2 regions of the Tumidithrix helvetica PCC 7403 genome follow, and region 2 is predicted to be linked to the other one. Evidence: riboswitches for the same ligand, from Rfam matches in the RefSeq annotation. Region 2 holds a riboswitch; the other holds the start of a gene.

Region 1 (4,043 bases), on a different contig from region 2:
TGGTGGTCGATGTGCTCTATGAGGAATCGATCCAAGTCCTGATGGCTGCCGATCATCCTCTTAGCTGCCACCAACAAGTAACTTGGAAAGATCTTGATCGCCACGATCAGGTGGTGTTTAAGGATGGCTACGGCTTGCAACGTCTCGTCCAGGAGCAATTTAACCGACAGGGGCTGCACCTCAATGCCGTACTAGAGCTTAATTCTCTGGATGCCTTTCGAGGTGTGATCAGACAAGGTGACTTAATTGCGCTTTTACCTGCCACAGCTCTCAAAGATGTGAGCAACGATCCTTCGTTAGCTGTGCGCGAAATTGTCGGACCAACGCTCACGCGTCAGATTGTCTTGGTAACGACGGGCGATCGCTTGCAAATTCCACCGATCTATCATTTCCGTAAGTTGACCTGTGAGTTAATCCAGCAAAAAAATCACATCCTCAGCGAGCAAAGATTTCACCCCAGCCAAATGTCAACCCTTAGCAACCAATTATTGGCGGCGAATCCCCAATTAATGACCCACTAACTTTTTCTGGAGACTCAACCACGAGATCGCTTCAATGCCAACGAACCATTTGTAATGTCATACTGGTAAGCCGTAGATTCATTACTATAGATCGACCTACGAATTTAATCCAACATCACGGCAAAGGGAATGAGTAAGGTTTTTCGTGAATTACTTCGCAAGGTTGGCAGTGGAAGACACACGGGCAAAGACCTGAGCCGGCAAGAAGCAGAATTAGCTACCAAAATGATTTTGGAGCAGGAAGCCACACCCGCTCAAATTGGCGCATTCATGATTGCCCACCGCATTAAGCGACCGACTGGCGTTGAGTTAGCTGGCATGCTCGATGCCTACGACCAACTCGGCGGCAGAGTCGAAGCGCTTGATTCCGAACAAACCGTACTTGTGCTGGGTTCGCCCTATGATGGCAGATCGCGCACTGCACCCATCAGTCCGATCGCTAGTTTGATCTTGGCAAGTGCAGGCTGTCCCACGATCTTGCATGGCGGCGATCGCATGCCCACCAAAGACGGTTTACCCTTAATCGATATCTGGCAGGCTTTGGGCGTCAATTGGCAGCAGCTATCCTTAGCGCAGGTGAGACAGGTTCTAAGCGCGACGAATTTAGGCTTTGTCTATCTGCCCAAGCATTTTCCCTTGGCGCAGGGCATTGTGCCCTATAGAGATCAAGTGGGAAAAAGACCTCCCTTTGCCACCCTAGAACTAATTTGGGTTCCCTACCTAGGCAAAACCCTAACTGTGTCAGGGTTTGTACATCCCCCCACGGAAACCAATATCCGCGAGGCATTTGCCCTGCGCGGCGTGACTGAATTTGCCACGATTAAGGGTTTAGAGGGAAGCGTCGATTTACCCCGCGATCGCACCGCGATTTTGGGCATTCATCGTGGCGGTACGTTCGAGCGCTTGACCCTTTCAGCCAGAGACTACAACTTGCAGGGTAAAGATGTGGAAATTGCCGAGGCACTAGAAATGTCTCAGATGATTTTGTCTACGCTCAAGGGCTTGCCCTCGGAATATATGCAGTCTGCGATTTGGAATGGTGGATTTTATCTCTGGTTATCTGGCATTTCTGCCGATCTACAGTCTGGGCTCGATCGCGCCAAAGAAATTCTCAATACGGGCATCGCCGAGCGCAAACTTAAGGATGTTAAGGAAGCGATCGCCGCCTTCACCGCTGGCTGAGCGCGAAGCCTAAATTCAATCTGCCGTAAATCCAATTCAATTTGTTTGAAATGCTATAAGATAGGGGGTCGGTTCTGGTAGGGATCAGCTACTAGAGGAAACGGGGAAAGTATGGTGCAAGTCCTACACTGTCCCGCAACTGTAAAGGCAGTAATTGTCTAAGTCAGGATGCCCGCCGATTGCGATCGACAAAAAAAATACATCTGCGAGGTATAGATGGTTCATAAATTATTTGTTTGCACGACCTGTGCCAGTACTTGGAAAGATGGCAAACGGGTTGGTACTAGTGGCGGACAGCTACTACTAGACGAGTTGCTAAAGCTCAATCAAAGTTGGAGTTTGAGGTCAAGCTTCTTAATTCAGTCTGTTGAATGCATGAGTGCTTGCAATCGTCCCTGTGTTGTCGCGATCGCTTCTGAAGGAAAATACACCTATTTATTTGGCGATCTCCCTGTGGATGCCGCATCCCTCGCAACCACCGCATCAGCAATCTTAGTCTGTGCCAGTAAATATAATGCGCAAACAGACGGCAACCTACCTTGGGCAGAGAGACCTGCCCCGCTTAAAAAAGGGATTGTTGCAAAAATTCCACCGATGCAGGAGTTAGCAGCAATTGGATAAAGTTTTTTGACACCAAAAACTAAGGCAAGTGCTTACAAGATATCAACTATCTGAAAGTACTTGCCATTTCAGCAATATTCATTTTTGTGCTTCAAATATCTAGATTTAAAGATTTAGGATTGGCTACTTTTTGCCACCCTGATTGCGCAGGCGATAAGTAATGCGTCCTTTAGTCAAGTCATAGGGAGTCAGCTCTACCTTGACGCGATCGCCGGGCAAAATCTTGATATAGTTGCGACGAATCTTGCCAGAGATATGAGCGAGTACGTTAAACCCATTATCCAGATCGACTCTGAACATGGCATTAGGCAGTGACTCAGTCACTGTACCTTCCATTTCAATTGCATCTTGCTTGGACAAATAACCTCTCCGTTAAAAACTTGGTTTAAAAATCACTAGGGTCTTTCTCACGAAAGTCCCCGATCGCTAAGCGATCGATAGTTGCTGTTGAATAGCCTCTGTCACATTCTCTAAAGATGGGATGCCATCAATTTGAACAACATGAGTCCCGTAAAATTCTAACAGAGGTCTTGTCTTTGCATAATATTCTTCAAGGCGGTTTTTAATCACCTCTTCGGTATCATCAGCCCTATTTTGCTCTTGAGCGCGTAAAAGGATTCTCTCGACTAGTACTGGCTCGGGCACATCTAAATTAATCACGCGATCAAATTTTTGATCGAGTTCAGCCAAAAGATCGTTAAGAGCCTCTGCCTGTGGCACAGTGCGAGGAAACCCATCTAAAATCCATCCTGATTGGGTGTCAGGTTGACTGAAACGAGTCCGCATGACATCGATTACCACCTCATCAGGAACAAGCCGACCCGAGTCGCTAAAAGCTTTGACCTTTAGACCTAACTCGCTTCCCTGTTTGATCTCTGCTCTGAAAATGTCACCAGGTGCAATCCGAGGCACATTCCATAGAGCAGATAAGATTTCGCCTTGAGTACCCTTACCAGAACCAGGTGGCCCCATCAAAATGATCTTAGGCATTATTGCTTAACCATACCTTCGTAGCGTTGAGAAATCACATAGGTTTGTATCTGCTTCGATGTCTCGATTGCCACACCAACCAAGATCAATAAAGATGTAGCACCAATACCACTAAAGGTTGTTACACCCGTAGCACGCTCTATAGCTGTAGGAATTACTGCTACCGCGCCCAAAAAAACAGCGCCGAGAAACGTAAGACGATTGAGAACACCCGAAATATACTCTGATGTTGCTTTCCCTGGTCGAATCCCTGGAATACTACTGCCCATTTTCTTAAGGTTTTGAGCCAGATCGACAGGGTTAACAATTAGGGTTGAGTAGAAATAGCTAAACCCTAAAATCAGTGACAAATAGATTGGAATATACCCTGGACCACTTGGGGATGCAAAGTTGGCAATACTAACAAGTATTTCGTTACTGGAAAATTGTCCAAGGCTAGCAGGAAGAATTAAAACCGAAGAAGCAAAAATGATCGGCATTACGTTCCCTTGATTTAGCTTTAGAGGTAAGTAAGACGCTTGCTCTCTAAACAATTTACGCCCAACTTGACGACGCGCTGAAACAATCGGGATGCGACGGGTTCCTTCTTGGACAAACACAATGCCAACAATCATGACCAAAAAGATCACCATTAGCAAAATTACGCCACCAACCCTAGAACTATCCTGTTGTGCCAAAGCGATTGTGTCACCTAAAGATCTTGGCAAGCCAGCAACAATACTGATAAAT
Region 2 (4,043 bases):
CCTACGATGCCAAAGGCGACACCGATCAAGCCATTCTTTCCTACAGGCGATCGATCGAGCAAGACAACAAAAATGCGGATGTGTATGCGGCGTTAGGCACTGCCTTGCTTAAAAAAGAAAAAGCACCTGAGGCAGTTGAGGTGTTTCGGCGCAGTATTGAGTTAAACCCTAAAGTTGCAGCCAACTATAACGGGTTGGGTTTAGCATTGCGCCGTCAAGGCGATCTAAGTGGGGCAATCGCTGCCTACGAGCAAGCCATCAATCTCAGCCCTAGATATGCGGCTGCCTACAACAATCTCGGTCGTGCCTTATCCGATCAAAATAAACCTGTGGATGCGATCGCCGCGTTTCGGAAAGCGATCGATGCCGAGCCTAGAAATAACGTTGCCTACAGTAATTTAGGTAATTTACTCCGCACCCAAGGAGATAGTGCTGGTGCTGTTGAGGCTTTTACCCGTGCGATCGTCTATGGCAAAGAAGAGTTATGGGTTGACTACGCGAGTCTTGGTTTAGCCCTTGCCGATCAAGGCAAAATGCGAGAATCTTTAGACGCTTACAACAAAGCGATTTCTCTGAACCCCAGTTACGCTAGGGCACATTTTGGTTTAGGGGCTTTATACACAATGCAAGGCGATATTAGTAGCGCCATTCGCTCTTATCAAGAGGCACTGAGGCTCTACGAGGCTGACAATAATACAGAGTGGGTAAAGCGTACCCGCCAAGCATTACAGGCTTTGCAGGGCATCACCTAAAGCAATAGATTCATCTCAAACTAAGAAAGACAGTTGTAGAGACAATTCATGAATTGTTACTACAACTGTCCTTCCAGACTCTCCGCCATTTTCAATGGTTGCTGGAGATCTAACCGCCTAAAAAGCAGTTAGATGAATTGATTAGATTTTGGAAATTGGAAATAGAACGGCAATAACTTGGGAAGCGAAGAAAGCTAGACCAATACCAGAAATCACTAGACCGGCAGAACGCAACTGTATGGGGGATTGCTGTTCGGCTTTTTGCTTGAGGATGGTTGCCTTACCAATCCAAAATGCAAGGAGTGACACCACCAGTTGCACAATTGTAAATCCAATCAGATAAGCAATTAGAGGAGTAGTTTCTGCGCCAAAAATGGATTCGCCATACGCATAACCATGAAATATGCCAGCAAGCGCTGAAAGCCCTGCAACGACAAAAGTATTAAATCTATCCTTCTCAATCAACAAAATACCGAATAGCAAGATCGATCCAGAAACAAATAGCTCAACTCCTGGAAGATTTATGCCTGCTAGATGTGCCCCAGTACCAAGCATCGCAGATAATACAAACGAAATCGGAATCATCAGTCCCTGTCGCTTAATAGCAGCAAGCAAGCCAACTGCCACAAGAAATGCAAAATGGTCGGGTCCAATCAAGGGGTGCGCTATACCAGATACAAAACCTTCAAAGAAGTTAGATGCCATTTTTCCATCCATGGCATGGTGAGCAAAAGCTGGTGTGGCTGACAACAACAAAACACCAAACAATGCAGCTAAACAGACTGCCTTATAGACAACCTTATTAAAAGGAAGAAACCGAGAATTTTTAAATTTATTCATTTTCTGTGCCTCGCAGATATTAGGAATGAGCAAGATCGTCGGCGGGCATCCTGACTCAGAGATTTTTGCGATCTCATTACAGTTGCGGGACAGTGTTGGACTTACACCAAGCTTTCCCCGTTAACTCTGACGGTCAAATTCCGACAGAACCGATTTTATAGCCTAATAAAGATATCACGCTTGAAAGTGCCCAATCCTGCCTACGCAATTCTTATTATGGCAACTGTGACAGCTTAATACTTTTCCCCAAAAACAAGGCTCGGAAGTAGTTTGCAAGCTAGTGTTCGGCTAGCTCGTAGGCAGCAACAATTTTTTGCACGAGTGGATGGCGCACAACATCAGACTTAGTAAAGTGACTAAAGGCAATACCCTCAACCCCTTCTAAGATCTTTTGCGCCATTTTGAGCCCAGATTTTTGATGATGGGGCAAGTCAATTTGGGTGACATCTCCTGTCACCACCATGCGAGAGTTAAATCCCAGACGCGTCAGCACCATCTTCATCTGGGAGATCGTGGTGTTTTGTGCTTCATCCACGATGATGAAGGCATTGTTTAACGTGCGACCTCGCATATAGGCGAGTGGAGCAACCTCAATCACACCACGCTCGATCAAGCTGGGGATTTTTTCTGGATCCATCAACTCGTACAAAGCGTCATAGAGAGGGCGCAAATAAGGATCTACTTTTTGTTGCAGATCGCCAGGTAAAAAGCCTAGCTTTTCGCCTGCCTCCACGGCAGGACGGGTTAAAATCAGACGCTCAAACTCCTGATTTTGCAATGCCTTGACGGCTGCCACCGCTGCCAGAAAGGTTTTGCCAGTCCCCGCAGGACCAATCCCAAAGATCAGATCGTGGTTTTCCATGTCCTGCACGTATTGCTGCTGCTTGAGCGTGCGTGGCTGAATCTGTCCACCTCGATGGTTCCTTGTAATCGCTGGTCGATCGCTCCATGATTCCGCCCGTTGTTCTTCCACAGCTTGTTTGGCTGCCAAAATATCGACCGAAGCGATCGCTCGATCTTGCGACCAGAGTTGCTTGAGGGCGCGAACAATTTGCAAACAGAGGGAAATCTGCGGTTCAGTACCCTCGATCAGTAAATCTTGTCCGCGCAGAACCAATTTTGTGCCTGTCTCAAGGGCAATTAATTTAAGGTTTTCTCCCCTAGTCCCTGCCAAACGTATGGCACTACTGGGACTAGGTAGACTGAAAGTTTGGGATTCACCCATGGGTTATAAATTACTTGCTGGTAACGAGGTTTTCTAACCCGCTAATAACGCGAGCAGAAAGAATTTTGTCTCCTAACTTTAGTTTACGCAAAACTTCTTCGCCTGTGGTGACATATCCAAAAGCCGTGTAGTTGCCGTCGATCAAATTTAAACCTGCAGGGGTCAGATCGGACTCAAACAAATACAGGAAAAACTGCGAGGAACCGCCATTAGGATCGGTACCAGGGTGAGCCATTGCCACGGTGCCATAGGCAGAAAACGGCAGTACGGGTAACGTGCCAACCATGCCGAGTTCATCAAAGGTATGTTCGTAGACTGGATCTTTTTTATTCACCACGCGAATTTCTAGGGGCACAGTGCGAACTTTACCTGTTGCGGAATCCACAAAGCCATCTGCCTCACCCGCAGGATCGCCAGCTTGCAAGAAGAAGTTGTCATCAGCCCGATTAAAGGTTAAACCGTTGTAAAAGCCCCGTTGAACCAAATCGACAAATTGACCTGCATTGACAGGGGCACTAAAGCCATCCAAGGTCATCGTGAAATTCCCTTTCTCTGTTTCCATTTCGACGATCGCTCGGCCCTTAAGCTGGGGCAATCCTGAATATTTTGCGGGAACTTCAAAGGGAAATGCCTGAACCATTTGGCTCTCAATCGTTCCCACATATTCCAGCGCTTTTTCGCTTAGGGGTTTGATGTTGTTTCTGTCTTTGGTGGCGATCGCTTCTTGCAGGGGAACAAGCACATTGCCAAGACTGGCAAGGCTTTCTTCCGCCGATTGTTTCGCGGCTGGGGTAACACTTGCCAAAATCTGGTCGCGTTTTTGCGACACGCTTAACAGAATACTATCTACATCTTTGCTTAGACCTTTCCAGCGTTTGAGATTGGCTTGGCGGGGCATACCCTCTAATTTAAGCTGAATCTCCCGCACGATCGAATTGTCAACGGGTAAGGCATTTCGTAGCAAAACGCTTGCATCTTTGATCGCACTTTTATTGGGTAAAGCCGCAAAACTAGGCTGAGGATAAACCACGCACCCAATTGCTATCAAAACTGTCACAGCGATCGCAATTGCGACCTGCGACCAATTTGCCAAGAATTTATTTCTAACCATGAGACCTAGATGAATGAACTAGCCATTTAAAATGCTAGGACATTTGGGAACTAGAGAAAAAAATAAAATGATTCGTTATAGCAATCCTCAATGAGTTGTAATAATTTGTTGCGCA

The links. Region 2 has a riboswitch for cobalamin ahead of ACP2WE_RS19840 (HupE/UreJ family protein). Riboswitches for the same ligand answer to the same signal wherever they lie in the genome.
Region 1: linked by a shared signal. The riboswitch ahead of ACP2WE_RS07050 (DUF1636 domain-containing protein) and the one ahead of ACP2WE_RS19840 (HupE/UreJ family protein) in region 2 are both predicted to bind cobalamin.

The regions. Positions count from the first base shown of each region.
Region 1 is NZ_CBDDRA010000005.1:227,550-231,592, reverse strand. It holds gene ACP2WE_RS07060 (LysR family transcriptional regulator) at 1-521, shown strand, start outside; gene ACP2WE_RS07055 (anthranilate phosphoribosyltransferase family protein) at 651-1,703, shown strand; cobalamin riboswitch at 1,756-1,897, shown strand; gene ACP2WE_RS07050 (DUF1636 domain-containing protein) at 1,920-2,324, shown strand; gene infA (translation initiation factor IF-1) at 2,448-2,684, opposite strand; gene ACP2WE_RS07040 (adenylate kinase) at 2,751-3,314, opposite strand; gene secY (preprotein translocase subunit SecY) at 3,314-4,043, opposite strand, start outside.
Region 2 is NZ_CBDDRA010000025.1:6,710-10,752, forward strand. It holds gene ACP2WE_RS19835 (tetratricopeptide repeat protein) at 1-752, shown strand, start outside; gene ACP2WE_RS19840 (HupE/UreJ family protein) at 894-1,592, opposite strand; cobalamin riboswitch at 1,616-1,761, opposite strand; gene ACP2WE_RS19845 (PhoH family protein) at 1,870-2,817, opposite strand; gene ACP2WE_RS19850 (peptidylprolyl isomerase) at 2,828-3,928, opposite strand.